Regions from separate parts of the Serratia sp. HNCC26DJ206 genome, predicted to be linked through region 2. Evidence: riboswitches for the same ligand, from Rfam matches in the RefSeq annotation. Region 2 holds a riboswitch; the other holds the start of a gene.
The links. Region 2 has a riboswitch for cobalamin ahead of AC2A1E_RS00850 (cobyrinic acid a,c-diamide synthase CobB). Riboswitches for the same ligand answer to the same signal wherever they lie in the genome.

Region 1 (9,151 bases), on a different contig from region 2:
AGCCCTGTAAAACGGGCAACAATGCGTCAGTATCTTCATTCAGTGCCATGCAATAGGCCAGATTCTCTTCCTGGGTTGAGACCAAACCTTCTTGCGCCGAGATAAGCCAGGCAGCACGACGGGCAATGGCCGCACCGGAATCCACCAGCCGCGTTCCCTCTGGCAGGACCTGCATCAGTTCTTCAGATAAAAGAGGAAAATGGGTACATCCCAACACCACCGTATCCGGTGGCTCACGCATATTCAGCCACGGCTGCAGGATTTTCTTCAGCGCAGCCAGTGGCACTTCTTCGCCATGCAGCTTGGCTTCTGCCAGTTCCACCAGTTCCGAAGAACCCAGCAATTCGATTTTGCAATCGGTCGCGAAACGGGAAATCAGCTCATGAGTATAAGAGCGCTGAACAGTGCCACGTGTCGCCAGCAAACCAACGATGCCATTTGCCGTCAGTTTAGCCGCAGGCTTGATCGCAGGCACCACACCAACCACCGGGAAAGTAAAGCGTTCACGTAGCGCAGGCAGGCAGGCAATACTGGCGGTATTGCAGGCGATGATGACAATCGCCAGAGGATGGCGCTGCTGAACGGCACTGACGATCTCCAGCACACGTTCCACGATGAACTCTTCGGATTTCTCACCATAGGGAAATGCCACGTTATCGAAGGCATAAATATAGTGGAGATCCGGCAGCAGTTGCCGAACCTCCTGATACACCGATAACCCACCAACGCCGGAATCAAATATCAGCACCGTCGGGCGCGGTGTCACGGCGCTTTTAGAAGATATAGCTTCCAGTGAGGTAATATTCTCTTCCTGGAGTAACGTAGCCATAAGCCGTCTCGTAATCTTTATCAAACAGGTTGGCAATTCTACCACGAACTGTCAGATGAGATGTGACCGGATACGAAACTGCGAGATCCCACAGGCTGACACCGCCCAGTCTGACACGCTGCTCTGGGTAGGTGCTGTAATCAGTGTCATAGCGTTCCCCCAGATATTGATAAGTGACTGCCCAGTCGAAATCCTTGATCTGCCAATCCAGTTCGTACTTGACCTGCTGCTTAGAACGACGAACCAACACCTCATTGGTTTTGGCATTGCGCGGATCAACATAGTCATAGCTGATCTGATGGGTAAATAGCCCGGTATCAAAGGAGGCAGTGGCTTCGATACCTTTAATCGTAGCCTGATCCACATTGTAATAAGCAGGAATGGAACTGCTGGAAGTATAACCAATCAGGTTATCGATATCGTTACGATACCCCGTCACACGCCAGTTTACCGGGCCAGTCAGCCCTTCAAAGCCCCCTTCCCACTGCTGGCTCTCTTCCGGTTTCAAATTCGGATTACCAGCAAAGTCGCCATATTGCTGCCCAAGAGTCGGCGCTTTAAACGCAGTACCGTAAGAAGCAATCGCACGATAGCCTTCAACAAACTCCCAAGCGGCGCTGGTTTGCCAGGTATTGTGCCAACCAAATTGTGAGTTATCGTCACCACGCACCGCCCCTTCCAGAGTAATAGCGTCAAACTGTTGTTGTGCAGTCAGATACAGGCCGGTATTGCGCTGGCTTTTGCTGTCGGTGATATAAGCGGTGCCCGGTTCGAGCTTCTGCTCCTGCCAGTCAACGCCGGTGCTGACACTGCCTTGAGCCACCTGGAAGTGATTTCCCCACTGCACATTATATTGTGTGGCGTCATCCAGGGTTGCGGAGGGGGAATAGCGACCATATTTCGGGTCATAATTATAGTCTTTGCTGTGGCTGTAGCTGGCCGTTAACTGCGTGGCATAAATCCCCTCGCGATAACGCAGGCCGCTGTCCCACGACTGGCTATAGAGCTGGCGGGTATCGGGCAAAGCATCAGGATGCAGGGGATCTTGATAGTTATAGCTACCATCATAGGCCGTGCGGTTGTCATAGCCATAGCCACGCACAAACCCACCCAACTGCTCGGTAAACTGGTGTTGCAGTTCGCCATACAGCGATTTGCTCATGAAACCATCACGATCGGGCTGCGCCGGATTGCCAAAGCTGTCCGGCAAGTTGGCCACCACGTCAAACCCTCTGGTATAGGTATAATTGCCCGCCAAGGTAGCGACGGTATTTTGCCCCAGTTGCTGTTGCGTAGCACCGTCGTAGCCCTGATAGCCATTGGAACCGACACCGGCAGAAAGTGAGGAACCCGCCTTCTCACGGGTAGTAATGATGTTGATCACCCCACCAATGGCGTCAGAACCGTAGACGGCAGAGCGAGGCCCGCGGATAAACTCGACTTTTTGCACCAGCGAAATCGGGATTTGGCTCAGATCAGAAGAGCCACTGATACCGGCCTGATTAAGGCGGATACCGTCAATCAACAGCAGCACATGTCGGGAATCGGTACCGCGTATAAAGACAGCGGAACTCTGCCCCAGGCCGCCACTTTGTGCGATATCCACCCCCGGCAATCGGCGCATTACGTCGACTACGCTCTTGGCCTGCCAGCGATCGATATCATTGCGGGTGACAACAGAGGTCGGGGCCAGCACGGAAGAAACCGGCTGCGGGAAGCGATTGGCGCTCACCACCAGGGTATCGCTGTTGTTGGTTGTGGTGTTGTCTTGCGCCCATCCAGAAACTGCCGTCACGGAAGAGACCACCGCCAGCAGTGTATTTTTTATCATTGTCATAAAGAAAAGCATCCAAACTTAATTGGCGGATGCCGCAGGATCACAGCCGATAATTCGCGACGGCCATGGATTTTGCGACGTACACCGGCAGGTTTTCGGGCTTGGGATTTGCAGATTGCCGTGGGCAACCCAGCACCGGGCGATGACTTCCCATCCAGCAGTGGACAGTGTCTGCGTAAAAACGCTATCGCCGTGACTTCCCCATACCGCTGCGCGTCAGCTCCAGATTCACACTGGATTCCCTTTTCACTCGCTGCTTGAGGCCGGACGGCCATGCTACGATCAATAAAAATAGATGTCTAGACAGCTAATAAGGTCGCGAACCTAACAAAACTGGACTTCACGGCTTGATTCCCTACAATCCACGCTGATCCAATTTGCCTGACGAGAAGAGCCATGACGCCCGAGATTTTGCCCATTGAACGCTATGACGACCAACTGGCGGAGAAAACTGCCCGTCTGAGAACGATGATGTCACCGTTCACGGCACCTGAGCCGGAAGTGTTCCGCTCGCCCGTCAGCCACTACCGTATGCGTGCGGAATTCCGTATCTGGCATGATGAAGACGAGATGTATCACATCATGTTCGATCAGCAGACCAAACAGCGCATCCGCGTCGACAGCTTCCCAGCCGCCAGCGAACTGATTAACCAGCTGATGCACGCGTTGATCGTCGCCATCAAACCCAACCCGGTGCTGCGCCATAAACTGTTCCAGATTGATTACCTGTCCACGCAAAGCGGTAAAATCATTGCCTCGCTGCTGTATCACCGCAAGCTGGATGAACAATGGCAGCAGGATGCGGCGGCACTGCGCGATGCGCTACGCGCACAGGGCTTTGATGTGCAATTGATTGGCCGCGCGTCGAAGATGAAAATCATGCTGGATCAGGATTATGTCGATGAAGTATTGCCGGTCGCCGGTCGCGACATGATTTATCGCCAGGTAGAAAACAGTTTTACCCAACCCAACGCCGCAATGAACGTGCAGATGCTGGAATGGGCGCTGGATGTCACGCAGGATTCGCAAGGCGATCTGCTGGAACTGTATTGCGGTAACGGCAATTTCTCACTGGCGCTGGCGCGCAACTTCGAACGCGTACTGGCCACTGAAATCGCCAAGCCTTCCGTTGCCGCAGCTCAGTACAACATTGCGGCCAATCAGATCGACAACGTGCAGATCATCCGCATGGCGGCGGAGGATTTCACTCAGGCAATGAACGGCGTGCGTGAATTCAACCGGCTGAAAGGGATTGATTTAGCGAGTTATAATTGCGAGACGATTTTTGTCGATCCACCACGCAGCGGGCTGGATGACGATACTCTGAAGATGGTGCAGGCTTACCCACGCATTCTGTACATTTCCTGCAACCCGGAAACGCTGTGCGCCAACCTGGAAACACTGCAGACAACCCACAAGGTCAGCCGCCTGGCGCTGTTCGATCAGTTCCCTTACACCCACCACATGGAATGCGGTGTGTTGCTGGAACGCCGCTGATAGATTATCAGGCGGGCTCGATGCCCGCCATTTCATTGGAAATAAAGCTTATTGCGCGGCAGAATCACGTCTCTTCAATTGGAATCCAATCCAGAATACCAGTGCAACACAGACAATGGATGGCAGGAAGTTAGAGCCAATCTGCGGGTATTCCACTCGGACGATCGCACTGTACCCCAGGATACCCAGCAGGAAACAGGCGGCGGCCAGCTTCGGCATCCCCTCCGGCATGGGTCGGCTCAGGTAACGTTGATGCAGGCAATACACCGCCAGCACCAAAGCAATCAACGGGAAGATCGAGAACGGCACCACCGAGCTGAACAGCGCGGCAAAAGAGCCGTTAATCGACAGACCGGCAATTAACGCCAGCAGTAAAGTACCATTCTCACGACAGGATTTTTCCATTATTTTCACCTTGTTATACGCGGGATACAGATGCTTTTTCTTGCTCGCGACGATACCAGTAATAAGCCCCTTTGGAAATCATCCGCAATTGCAACACTAACCGTTCCTCGAGCTTCCGCCGCTGTTCGATATCCACATCCAGCGCTTCCGCACCGGCACTGAACACAATGGTCACCATCGCTTCCGCCTGCGCTTCGGTAAAGCTGCGCGGCATATGGTTTTCCAGCTCGAGATAATCTGCCAGTTCGGCAATAAAATGTTGGATTTCACGCGCTACCGCCGCGCGAAATGCCGCAGAAGTCCCGGAACGCTCACGCAGCAACAGCCGGAATGCATTGGGATTGTTACCGATAAATTCCATAAACGTGGATACCGACGTGCGGATCACGCTACCGCCTTTGGCAATGCGTTGGCGTGCCTGGCGCATCAGTTGGCGCAGCATCAGGCCGCTTTCGTCGACCATGGTGAGCCCCAGTTCATCTACGTCGCGGAAGTGGCGATAGAACGAGGTCGGCGCAATCCCGGCCTCCCGCGAGACTTCACGCAGGCTCAGGCTGGCAAAACTGCGTTCGGCACTGAGCTGGCTGAAAGCCGCTTCAATGAGGGAACGGCGCGTCCGTTCTTTTTGTTGTGCTCTGACGCCAATGTGCATATTCAGATAAATTCCATCCACTCAGTCTAACGCCGCAGAATTGGCAATATAGCAAATTTATTGCAACGGCATTTATACAAACGCGCTCTGTACGGTGCCAACGGCGCTTTATAGGGAACTGCTTAGGAAACGGTAACTATCCCACGCCAACGCGTTTTTTGTAGCAAGAGTGATGTTATACCTGATTTACCCTTCTGATTCGTCAAAATACCCCGTTACGCATGCAGACAGTTCCTGGTGCTCCTACCTACGTTCACTGTCACCCATCCTGCTCACAGGAACGACGTTAGGGGCGAAAAAATCCGCCCCTCCCGATTACTGTAATGCCTTTAAAATTTGCATCGCGGCTTTTACCCGCTCGGTATTCGGATAGTTTTTATTCGCCAGCATAACGATCCCTACCTGCTTTTCAGGGATAAAAGCGACATAGGCACCAAACCCGCCGGTTGCTCCCGTCTTGTGAACCCATGATGCATCCACACGAGGATGTGATTGCACATCCAACACCTGCTGCGGCCCGATCGCGATCGGGTTATCGGCCCCCCTCACTGCCATTGCGGCCTGAGCTGGCCAGTTAAGCATCTCCCAACCCAGCCCCTGATATAAGGCCTCGGTGCGATAAAAACGCGTTTGCGCCAGATCCAAAGCTTGCTGTAACGTGTTATCTGCGACCTGTTGCGGGTCCATATTCGCCTGCATCCAGCGCGACATATCTTTTATGGGGGACTTCACGCCATAGGATTCTGCATCTAGCATGCCCGGTGATACACGTACGGGTTTGCCATCGCGATAACCCCAGGCGTAAGAATTTTTGACCGCATCCGGTACAGTAATAAAGGTGTGATTGAGCTTAAGCGGCGTGAACACGCGTTGTTGCATGGCTTGCTCAAAGGAGAGCCCGCTGGGTTTTGCCGCTAAAACCCCAAAAAGACCGATACTGCTGTTTGCATACTGACGCGTTTTTCCCGGTGACCACTGTGGTTGCCACTGTTGATAGAAGTTTACCAGCCCATTCTCGTCAGTGACTGCGTCCGGAACCTGCAACGGCAAGCCACCTGCGCTGTAAGTCGCCAATTGCAGCAGAGTGATGTCACGCCACTGCGGTGTGTTAAGTGCCGGCCAGTATTTGCTGGCCGGATCGCTAAGCGCAATCTCGCCTTTTATCACGGCGACGCCACCCAGTACCCCGGTGAAGGTTTTGCTCACAGAGCCCAGTTCAAAGAGGGTGTCTTCTGTCACCGGACGATGCTGTGCTTCATCAGCCATACCCCAGGTAAAGTAGTAAGGCTGGCCTTTAACGATCACCGCCACCGCCATGCCGGGGATACCTTGCTGCTGCATCAGCGGTTTTATTGCCTTACTCACGGTAGTTTCCACATCAGGGGCGGCTGCAATACTCATAGAGCATACCGATGCCAATGCCGTCGCTATCAACGTTCGAGAAATTAATTTCACTGTGTTTAACCTTCCGGGTTGTTGTTTCGCGTGCAGTTTGCCCAGTTTGACAGGCCGCAACAAACTGTTAATTTTAGCGTCTGATAAAAGAAAATCTTACAGGTAAAATCGTGGTTCGCCCTTACATTCCGCTCAATGCGCTCAGATCTTTCGAAGCAGCTGCGCGTCATCTAAGCTTTACTAATGCTGCGATTGAACTGCATGTCACCCATGCGGCGGTCAGCCAGCAGGTGAAATCACTAGAACAGCTACTGGGTTGCCAATTGTTTGTGCGTGTTTCGCGCGGACTGATGTTAACCACCGAAGGCGAAAGTCTGTTGCCGGTGTTAAATGACTCTTTCGATCGTATTGCCAATACTCTGGATCGCTTCTCTGCCGGGCAAGTGCGCGAAAAACTCAAAGTGGGTGTGGTGGGGAGCTTTGCTGTAGGTTTGCTGTTGCCGCGTTTGGATGATTTCAACCGCCATCATCCGCATATTGAACTGCAACTCTCCACCCACAATAATCGCGTTGATCCGGCCGCCGAAGGCCACGATTACACCATTCGCTTCGGTAGCGGAGCCTGGCACGGCACAGAGGCACGGTTTATTTGCGATGCCCCACTGTCTCCGCTGTGCACTACAGCGATTGCCCAGCAGTTACAGCAACCTGCTGACGTGCATAAATTTACGCTGCTGCGTTCTTTTCGCCGTGATGAGTGGAGCCACTGGTTGCAGAGCATTAACGAACATCCGCCTTCGCCCGCGCACCCGGTGATGATATTCGACTCTTCCTTGACCATGATCGAAGCCGCGCTTTTGGGGACGGGTATTGCGCTCGCTCCCTGTAAGATTTTCAATCACCTGCTGCAAACGGAGAGACTTGTGCGCCCTTTTCCCGCTGCAATCAACCTTGGAGGCTACTGGCTAACGCGGTTGCAATCGCGAGCCGAAAGCGCCGCCATGATGGCGTTTTCCGGCTGGCTCAGCGCACAGTTTAGGGTGGGATAACGTGATTTCGCAGGCAACGGGTTTTTAAGCCTGCTGCCACAATAATCTTAAACTGGGGCCTGGAAAATACCGGTCATAACGCGCAGTTGATAGCCGCCTGTACAAGAAACTGTCTTGAAAAGGCTACTGGTCATTGGGCACACAGCGCTATGATGTTAAGATACCGTTGTAATCTTGTATAAGAACAGGTCTATCCTACATGCAACAGCACTATCAATTTGACGCCATTGTTATTGGCTCGGGCCCTGGTGGTGAAGGCGCCGCTATGGGGCTGGTGAAACAAGGTGCCCGCGTGGCCGTGATTGAACGGTACAACAACGTGGGCGGCGGCTGTACTCATTGGGGTACCATCCCCTCAAAAGCCCTCCGCCACGCGGTCAGCCGCATCATCGAATTCAACCAGAACCCGCTTTACAATAACTCCCGCACCCTCAGTGCCACTTTCCCTGACATTTTACGCCACGCCGACAGCGTCATTAACCAGCAAACCCGCATGCGCCAAGGCTTTTATGAGCGCAACCAATGCAAACTGTTTGCCGGCGATGCTCGCTTTATCGACGCCAATACCGTCAGCGTTCGCTATAAAGACGGCACTCAGGACACCATTCGCGCCGACAATATCGTGATCGCCTGCGGTTCACGCCCTTACCGTCCGACCAGCGTTGATTTTAAACATCCACGCATTTACGACAGCGATTCCATTCTCGAGCTGAACCACGAACCACGCCACGTGATTATCTACGGTGCTGGGGTGATTGGCTGCGAATATGCGTCGATCTTCCGCGGTTTAAACGTAAAAGTGGATTTAATCAACACGCGCGATCGTCTGCTGGCGTTTCTCGATCAGGAAATGTCGGATTCGCTGTCTTATCACTTCTGGAATAACGGCGTGGTGATTCGCCACAACGAAGAGTTCGAGAAGATCGAAGGCACGGAAGATGGCGTGATTGTGCACTTGAAGTCGGGCAAAAAAGTGAAGGCCGACTGCCTGCTGTACGCCAACGGCCGCACCGGCAATACCGATTCGCTGGGGCTGGAGAATGTTGGCCTGGAGTCTGACAGCCGTGGCCTGCTGAAGGTCAACAGCATGTATCAGACGGCGGTAGCCCATATTTACGCCGTGGGTGATGTGATCGGCTACCCAAGCCTGGCCTCAGCCGCCTACGATCAAGGCCGCATCGCCGCGCAGGCGATTTCCTCCGGTGCCGCCAGCGGGCACCTGATCGAAGATATCCCAACCGGCATTTACACCATTCCGGAAATCAGCTCCGTCGGTAAAACCGAGCAGGAGTTGACCGCCATGAAGGTGCCGTATGAGGTAGGCCGCGCCCAGTTCAAACATTTGGCCCGGGCACAGATCGCCGGGATGAGCGTCGGCAGTCTGAAGATCCTGTTCCACCGCGAAACCTTGCAGATCCTGGGGATCCACTGCTTCGGTGAACGTGCGGCAGAGATCATTCACATCGGCCAGGCGATCATGGAACAGA
Region 2 (9,151 bases):
ACGCGGCAGCCTGGAAAGCCTGCAACTGGCCAGCATTTTCAGCACTTATCCAAACCCTACCATCAGTGTGCTACAGGCATCCCTGGTTGAAATCGTTATTACCGCCATTCTGATGTGCCTGGTAATGGCACTGACCGATGACGGCAACGGCGTGCCGCGCGGGCCACTGGCACCTTTATTGATTGGTATTCTGGTGGCGGTAATCGGCGCTTCGATGGGCCCGTTGACCGGGTTTGCCATGAACCCGGCGCGTGACTTTGGGCCGAAGCTGTTCGCGTTCTTTGCTGGCTGGGGCAAAGTGGCCATGACCGGCGGGCGCGATATTCCTTATTTCATTGTGCCGATCGTCGCTCCGGTGATTGGTGCCTGCCTGGGGGCTGCGGGTTACCGCTATTTAATTGGCAAAAACCTGCCGTGCAATGCCTGCCAATTAGAAGAGGAAAAAATCTGATTTTGAGTCTCCTCACTCCAAAATTGGGGTGAGGAGGATTTTTGTGATCTGTTTGGGTTAATCAATTAAAATAGATTTCGAGTTTTTTATTAGTCTGATAGGCTTAAGCGCTGGCTTTTAATACGATTAGCGAATCTTATCTTTTAATTTTACCCACAGGAGATAAAAGCAAAAAATAACAAACCGATAACAGCAGGGACAGGTTGTCACAATAAATAAAACTTCACTTAGGGAGGGCTATAATGATTTCTGCCAGTTTACTTAACTCAGAACTCATCAATAAAATTGCCCAAGACTTTGCTCAGGCTACGGGATTAGCCGTCGTGGTTGTGAACATTCACGGTGAGGAAATCTCCGATCTGTTCAATTTCACCTCATTTTGCCAGATGATGCGCCAGGATCCCGTCAATCATCTCCGTTGCCGCATGAGCGACCGCTGTGGGGGCCTTGAAGCCTCAAAATCCAATGAACCCTGTATCTATCGTTGCCATGCGGGCTTGACGGATTTCTCTATCCCGCTGGTGATTGCCGGCCATTTGGTGGGGTTTGTGCTGTGCGGGCAGGTCAGGCTGCAACAGGAGGTTGGGCTGATTGATATCCTCAGCGTTGATGACTGCTGGCAAAAGGATCCGGCGCTGCTGGATGAGTTCCATAATGTGCAAGTGATGGAGTATTCACGGGTGATTGCCTCGGCGGATCTGCTGAAGCTGATCGTGGAAAACTGCCTGAAAAAGCATCTGAACTTTGTGGTAATCAAAGATAATAATGAGGCGAAAGAACAGGCTAAGGCGCGCCAGCCCAATCCGCATGAAGCGAAAATGAAAAAGGCGCTGCGCTATATTGATGCTCATCTTTCTGAAGAGTTACGTCTTGAAGACGTGGCGGCCAAGGTGTATCTCAGCCCTTACTATTTCAGCAAGTTATTTAAAAAATATCAGGGCGTTGGCTTCAACGTGTGGATAAATCAGCAGCGCATGGCCAATGCCAGGGAAATGTTACAGCACAGTGACTGGAGTATCGCCAGCATTGCGAAAAACCTGGGTTTCTCGCAAACCAGCTATTTCTGCAAGGTATTCCGCCAGACTTATAATGTGACGCCGCAGGCATTCCGCTCGCTGGCGATTGAACAGCACAATTTGGTGGAGTAACACACGGCGCTATTGAGCGGCGGCGGCAGATAACAATATTTTGTTATTTATAGAATCTTAAAATAAGCCTGAATCTCTTGCTGCAACAGTCATCGCCATTATCAGAGAGCAATATTTTACTATCCTATGACCACATTTTTTTCGCAAAAGAATAAACTGAACATTTTTTTATTAATTAGCTGACGTATATTAATTATTATCAGTAAGACATTCTATAGAGAAAACATTTAATGCTATCGCAATGTTAATAAATTGATAGATTAAATGAGTTAGGTAAAAGAATTATTATCGCCAACTGGATAACTCACAATCTGAATAAATTGTGACTGGGAAGGGGGTGTTATTCCCCCGCAGCCCCCGCTGCTGTGATGCTGACGATTCCACCGTATAGCCAAAGTATTTTGTAAGGCGCTGGTTATGCCACTGATCTTAGGATTGGGAAGGTGGTGGATGAGGATGAAGCTAAGCCAGAAGACCGGCCAGTTGGTTTACCCCCTGCGTACTTGAAGTGGCAAAGGTGCTAGCTGCCTACCTGCAACGCCAAGTTCTTTGGGGCTAGCATTCAACTCCTTCGGAGGGAAGCGGGTTGTCACTAGATACGTGCAGCGTTGGCGCTGCGCGAGCGTATCTTTTCGACACCGAATCCCGACCGAGTGGCCGGGATTTTTTTATGCAGCTAACAGGCAAAAGGGCTTTTCTGATCGCAGGCACCGGCAGCGGCTGTGGCAAAACCACGCTGACGCTCGGCATCCTGCGGGCGCTGCAACAGCGCGGTCTGCGCGTGCAGCCGTTCAAGGTCGGCCCCGACTATCTGGATACCGGCTGGCACCGTGCCGTTTCTGGCGTGGCTTCGCGCAATCTGGATGCTTTTATGCTGCCAGCGGCCACCCTCAACGGCCTGTATAACCAGCATCTGCGCCACGCCGATGTGGCGGTGATCGAAGGCGTGATGGGGCTGTATGACGGCTATGGCATCGACCCCAATTATTGCAGCAGCGCGGCGCTGGCCAAGCAGCTAGATTGCCCGGTGATCCTGCTGGTGGATGGCAAAGCGGTATCCACCTCGGTGGCGGCAACCGTGCTGGGTTTCCGCCAGTTTGATCCGGCACTGAAACTGGCCGGGGTGATCGTCAACCGGGTGAATTCAGACCAGCATTACCAACTGATTCGTCAGGCCATCGAACGCTACTGCGCCGTGCCGGTGTTAGGGCGCTTGCCGGTGCTGGCGGAGGTGGCGTTACCGTCGCGCCATCTGGGGCTGGTTGCTGCACAAGAAAGCGCTGGCAACGATCCCTGCTGGCAGCGGCTGGCGCAGCAGGTTGAAGCCCATATCGATCTCGATCGCTTGCTGGCGCTGACTCTCTCGACCCATCAACCGGCCGGACAGCCCCCGGCATTACCCGCGCCTGAACTGGCGGCAGGCTTAACCCTGGCCTTGGCTGAAGACGACGCCTTTAACTTCTACTACCCGGATAACCTCGATCTGCTGGAGCAGGCGGGGGTGCGCATCCAGCGTTTCAGCCCGTTGCACGATCGCCAGTTGCCGGATTGCCAGATGATCTACCTTGGTGGCGGCTACCCGGAGGTGCATGCGGCACAGCTGGCGGCCAACCCGCAGATGCACGCTGCGTTGCAGGCAGCGCATCGGCGGCACATTCCGATCTATGCCGAATGCGGTGGCCTGATGTATCTCGGCCAGGGGCTGACCGACTGCGCCGGGCAGCGCCACCGGATGAGCGGCATTTTGCCGGGGGAAAGCCGTATGGGGGATCGCCTGACGCGCTTTGGCTATTGCCAGTGGCAAGCCCGTACCGACACCTTGCTGGCTGCCAAAGGGGAAACCCTGCGCGGCCACGAGTTTCACTATTCTGATTTTTCCAGCCCGCTGACGCCGGTATTTGACTGCGCCAAATGGCGCGACGGCGTTGCGGTGCAGCGCTGGCAGGGGGGATATCAACTTGGCCGTACTCAGGCCAGCTATCTGCATATTCACTTCGCACAGCGCCCCGGCCTGTTGGATCGCTGGCTGACGGCGGCCAGGAGCGTGCTATGACGCTGGCGGCCTGGTTGGTGGCTTTTCTGCTCGACCGCCTGCTGGGCGATCCGCCGCACTGGCCGCACCCGGTGCGCTGGATCGGTAACCTGATTCATGTGCTGCAACGCCTGATCCGTCGCGTTTGCCACAGCGAAAGGGCGCTCAGGATCGGCGGCGGGTTGCTGTGGCTGGCGGTGGTGGGGCTGGTGTGGTTGCTCAGTTGGGGATTTTTAACGCTGCTAATGCAGATCCACCCCTGGCTCGGCTGGCTGGCCGAAGTGTGGCTGATCTACACCCTGCTGGCTGCGCGCTGCCTGGAGGATGCGGCGATGGAAGTGCATCACGCGCTGAAATATGCCGGGCTGGAAGAGAGCCGCCGCAGGCTGTCGTGGATTGTCGGGCGCGATACGTCGCAACTGGAAGCCCCGCAAATCACCCGGGCGGTGGTGGAGACGGTGGCAGAAAACAGCGTGGACGGCGTGATTGCACCGCTGTTTTTCCTGCTGCTCGGCGGCGCGCCGCTGGCGATGGCCTACAAAGCGGTCAATACCCTCGATTCAATGGTCGGTTACAAAACGCCGCAATACCGCGCCATCGGCTATGTATCGGCTCGGATGGACGATCTCGCTAATTGGTTACCGGCCCGGCTGAGCTGGCTGCTGCTGAGTGTTGCCGCTTGGCTGGCAGGGCTGAACTATCGCCGCGCGTTGCGTATTGGCTGGCGCGATCGTTATCAGCATTCCAGCCCGAACTGTGCCTGGCCAGAGGCAACGGTGGCGGGAGCATTAGGTATCCGCTTGGGTGGGCCGAATGATTACTTTGGCCAGCGGGTAGAAAAGCCCTGGATCGGTGACGGCCAGCGGGAAGTGGCGTTGATGGATATCCCCCGCAGCATTCAATTGATGAAGAGCGCCGCGTTGCTGGCGCTGCTGCTGTTTGCCCTGCTGCGCCTGCTTTGGGTTGGCGCTTAGAGAAGGATCGCTATGAACTACCTTAAACAACCGCAACACATTGAGCAGCAAAGCTTCAGGATTATCGATCAGATAATTGCGCGCGAGCGCCCGGATTACCGTTTTGCCGATGCCTGGCAGGAAGCGGTGATTAAGCGGGTGATCCATACCACCGCTGATTTCGACTGGCTGGATATTCTGTGGTTTTCCCCGAATGTGCTGCACGCGCTCACTGAAGGGCTGCGTCGTGGCTGCACGCTGTATACCGATACCACCATGGCGCTCTCCGGCATCAACAAAACCCTGTTGCAGCAGATGGGGTGCCAATGCCGCTGCTATATCAGCGATCCACGGGTGGTGGCTGCGGCAAAAGCCCAGGGGATCACCCGCTCGATGGCAGCGGTGGATATTGCGCTGGCGGAAGCCGGGGAAAAACTGTTTGTGTTCGGCAATGCGCCTACCGCGCTGTTTCGCCTATTGGAACAGCAGGCTAACCCGCTGGCGGTGATCGGCGTACCGGTAGGATTTGTTGGTGCCGAAGAATCCAAAGCAGTGTTACAGAGCAGCCATCTGCCGAACATTGTTGCCAGCGGGCGCAAAGGCGGCAGCAACGTGGCCGCCGCGATTATCAACGCTACGCTGTATCACCTGCGGGGGGCGTTATGAGCCTGCAAGACAGCGTGTGGTATCACGGCAAGCGTTACCGCAAAGGTTACACCACCGGCTCTTGCGCCACGGCGGCGGCGAAGGTGGCAGCGCTGATGGTGCTGCGCCAGCAGATTATCCATCAGGTGGCGATCGTTACGCCTTCGGGCGTGACGCTCAATCTGAATGTTGAGCAGCCGCTGATTGAGGGCCAGCAGGCGATGGCGGCGATTCGCAAAGACGGTGGCGATGATGTGGATGCCACGCACGGCATGCTGATTTTTGCCCGCGTCACGTTGCAAAGCGATCACCAGCAGATCCTGCTGCGCGGCGGCGCAGGCGTGGGCACCGTTACCCGCAAAGGTCTTGGTTTGGCCGTCGGCAGCGCGGCGATCAACCGCACGCCACGACAGACCATCGAAGCCGCGGTGCGCGAGGTGATTGGCCCATTGCGCGGCGCGCAGGTAGAGATTTTTGCGCCGGAAGGGGTTGAACGGGCGCAGAAAACCTACAACGGACGGCTGGGGATTTTGGGAGGCATTTCGATTATCGGCACCACCGGCATTGTCACGCCGATGTCGGAAGAGAGCTGGAAGCGTTCGCTGGCCTTGGAGCTGGAAATGAAGCGAGCCGCGGGGTTGGACAAGGTGATCCTGGTGCCGGGTAACCACGGTGAGCGTTTTGTACGCGAACGGCTTGGGCTGGATGGCCAGCAGGTGGTGACTATGAGCAATTTTGTTGGCTACATGCTGCAAGAGGCGATGCGGCTGGAGTTCCGCCATATCGTGCTGGTGGGGCATCCGGGCAAGCTGGTCAAAATAGCCGCCGGGATCTTCCACACCCACAGCCATATCGCCGACGGGCGTATGGAAACCCTGATCGCCCATCTGGCGCTGATGGGGGCACCGCTGGCGCTGCTGCAACAGGTCGAGCGTTGCGACACCACTGAAGCGGCGATGGAACTGATCGCCGAGCAAGGCTGGCAGGCGTTGTATCCGCGCATTGCCCGGCGGATCTGCGAACGGGTGCAGGAGATGCTGCGCTTTAGCGTTAACCCGCCGGGTTGCGACGCGATTCTGTTCTCTTTCGATCAGCAAATCCTGGGCTGCAACCGGCCGCTGCAAGAGATTCTGGAGGTGATGCGATGATCGCTGTGGTTGGCGTTGGTCCCGGTAATGCTGATTTCCTCACGCCACAGGCGCAGGCGGCGATCGCCACTGCTGATTGGCTGGTAGGCGGGGCGCGTCACTTGGCGATGTTTGCGCAAGCTCAACATCAAACCCGCACCCTGGATGCCGATCTGGAGGCGTTGCTGGTATGGCTGCGCGGCAACCTCGGTACGCAACGCATTGTGGTGTTGGCCTCTGGCGATCCGCTGCTGTTCGGCATTGGCAAATGGCTGGCGGCGCATTTTTTACCTGAAGAGTTACAGATCATTCCCGGCATCAGCGCCATTCAATACCTGTGTGCGCGAGTCGCCTTGGACATGAACGATATTTACCTCACCAGCAGCCATGGCCGCACGCCGGATTTTGACTGGCTGTTGCAGCACCACAAGGTGGCGATGGTGACCGATACGCTGATTGGGCCGCGTGCCATTGCCGACGCCATTATCCAGCGCGGCCTGACGCGCAGCCTGATTATCGGTGAGAACCTGTCGCTACCGGCCGAGCGGATTTATCGCCTGCCACCGGCGGCGGTCGCGCCATGTTACGACATGAACGTAGTGGTGATCCTTAATGAGAGATAGCGATTTTTTACGCGGGCAGCAGGTGCCGATGACCAAAGAAGCCGTGCGCTTGCTGGCGCTGGAACGGCTGGAACTGGCAGGGGCCGAGCATTTTATTGACGTGGGTGCCGGAACTGGCAGCGTTGCGCTGGAGGCCGCGCTGCGTTTCCCCGCGTTGCAGGTTACCGCGATTGAACATAACCCGGCGGCGCTTGAGTTGATTGCCGAAAACCGCCAGCGGCTGGGGTGCAGCAACGTCAACATTATCGCCGCCACTGCGCCGCTGGCGTTAGAACCGCTGGCCGATGCGGTGTTTATCGGCGGCAGCGGCGGGCAACTGTTGGCCCTGATCGATTGGGCGCTGGCGCAATTGCACCCCGGTGGCCGTTTGGTGCTGAGCTTTATTTTGCTGAACAACTTCACGGAGGCGCTGGCCTGCCTGCAAGCGCGCAACGTGGAGGGGATTTGCGGCGAGCAGCTGCAATTCTCGGCCCTGACGCCGCTGGGCCGTGGCCACTATTTTAAGCCGAATAACCCTACCTATCTTATTTCTTGCCGCAAGGAGGGCAGCGATGTCTGAACACCTTTGGGATACACAAAAAGTCTGGTTTGTCGGCGCAGGGCCGGGGGACCCTGAGCTGATCACGCTGAAAGGCTACCGGCTGCTGCAACAGGCGCAGGTGGTGATCTATGCCGGTTCACTGATCAATACCGAACTGTTGAGCTATTGCCCGCCGCAGGCCGAACTGCACGACAGCGCGGGCCTGACGCTGGAGCAGATCATTGCGCTGATGGTGAACGGTGTGCGCGCGGGCAAGCTGGTGGTACGGCTGCAAACCGGCGATCTCTCGCTGTATGGTTCGATCCGCGAGCAGGGCGAAGTGCTGGCGCAGCAGGGGATCGGCTTTGTCTCCGTGCCGGGAGTGAGCGCGTTTCTAGGGGCAGCGGCGCAACTGGGGGTGGAATACACCGTGCCCGAAGTGGCGCAGAGCCTGATCATTACCCGTATTGAAGGGCGCACGCCGATGCCGCCGCGCGAACAGCTAGCCGCTTTTGCCGCCCATCAGACCTCAATGGCGATTTTCCTTTCCGTGCAGGAGATGGCGCGGGTGGTGGAGCAGTTGATCGCGGGCGGCTATCCGCCCCAAACGCCGGTGGCGGTGGTGTACAAAGCCACCTGGAAAGAGAGCCAAACGGTGCGCGGTACGCTGGCCGAGATTGCGGAAAAAGTCCGTGCGGCGGCGATCCACAAAACTGCGCTGATCCTGGTGGGGGCTTTCCTGGGGGACGAATACCACTATTCCAAGCTGTATGACGCGGGGTTCAGCCATGAATATCGTCAAGCCTGAAGCCATTGCGCTGTTCTGCCTGACGCCGGGCGGCGTGCGGTTGGCGCAGCGCTTGCAAACCCACTTGCCGCTCACCTGTTTTACCAGTGAAAAATTGCTGGTGCCGGGTTTCCAGCCGTTTAACGGCAGCTTCGGCGCTACGCTGCGCGAGGCGTTCAAAAGCTATTCGGCCTTGGTGGTGGTAGGTGCCACCGGCCTGACCGTGCGGGTGATCGCCCCGCTGGTGAACGACAAAATGAGCGATCCGGCGGTGGTGGTGATCGACGAGCGCGGCCAGCATGTGATCAGCCTGCTGTCGGGCCATGTGGGGGGCGCCAATGCGCTGACGCTGTTTCTGGCGGGGCTGTTGGGGGCCGACCCGGTGATCACCACCGCGACTGATGTTAATGAAATGGCCGCGCTGGATACCCTGGCGACGCAACTGGATGCCGAGATGCAGGATTTCCGTCAGGCGGTCAAGAAGGTGAATCAGCAACTGGTCAGCGGCCAGAAAGTCGGGCTGTGGTGGGATGAGCCCTTGCGGGCGGAACAACCTCGTTGTGATACCCGCGGCTTTGTCCCCGTGGCGGATTTACACCATCTGCCGGAACTGGATGCGCTGGTGTGTGTCAGCCTGCGCGATTGCTTACCGGCGTTGCCGCTGCCGGTGTACAAACTGGTGCCGCGCCGGGTGGTGGTGGGCATCGGTTGCCGCCGTGCCACCGCATTAAAAACCTTGATCGACCTGTTGCAACAACAGTTGGCAGACAACCATTTTGACCCGATGGCGCTACGCGCTATCGGCAGCGTCACCATCAAAAAAGATGAGCCAGCCTTGCAGCAACTGGCGCGTTGCTGGCGGGTA

Region 1: it holds a riboswitch for cobalamin, as region 2 does, so the genes downstream of both, btuB (TonB-dependent vitamin B12 receptor BtuB) here and AC2A1E_RS00850 (cobyrinic acid a,c-diamide synthase CobB) in region 2, are expected to answer to the same signal.

The regions. Positions count from the first base shown of each region.
Region 1 is NZ_JBXUGP010000030.1:348-9,498, forward strand. It holds gene murI (glutamate racemase) at 1-829, opposite strand, end outside; gene btuB (TonB-dependent vitamin B12 receptor BtuB) at 774-2,666, opposite strand; cobalamin riboswitch at 2,736-2,946, opposite strand; gene trmA (tRNA (uridine(54)-C5)-methyltransferase TrmA) at 3,063-4,163, shown strand; gene AC2A1E_RS18915 (YijD family membrane protein) at 4,212-4,568, opposite strand; gene fabR (HTH-type transcriptional repressor FabR) at 4,582-5,214, opposite strand; gene ampC (class C beta-lactamase) at 5,536-6,621, opposite strand; gene ampR (LysR family transcriptional regulator AmpR) at 6,786-7,664, shown strand; gene sthA (Si-specific NAD(P)(+) transhydrogenase) at 7,864-9,151, shown strand, end outside.
Region 2 is NZ_JBXUGP010000001.1:184,634-193,784, forward strand. It holds gene AC2A1E_RS00840 (MIP/aquaporin family protein) at 1-451, shown strand, start outside; gene pocR (transcriptional regulator PocR) at 694-1,599, shown strand; cobalamin riboswitch at 1,879-2,097, shown strand; gene AC2A1E_RS00850 (cobyrinic acid a,c-diamide synthase CobB) at 2,270-3,652, shown strand; gene cbiB (adenosylcobinamide-phosphate synthase CbiB) at 3,649-4,605, shown strand; gene AC2A1E_RS00860 (cobalt-precorrin-8 methylmutase) at 4,618-5,250, shown strand; gene cbiD (cobalt-precorrin-5B (C(1))-methyltransferase CbiD) at 5,247-6,377, shown strand; gene AC2A1E_RS00870 (cobalt-precorrin-7 (C(5))-methyltransferase) at 6,374-6,979, shown strand; gene AC2A1E_RS00875 (decarboxylating cobalt-precorrin-6B (C(15))-methyltransferase) at 6,969-7,538, shown strand; gene AC2A1E_RS00880 (cobalt-precorrin-4 methyltransferase) at 7,531-8,307, shown strand; gene cbiG (cobalt-precorrin 5A hydrolase) at 8,288-9,151, shown strand, end outside.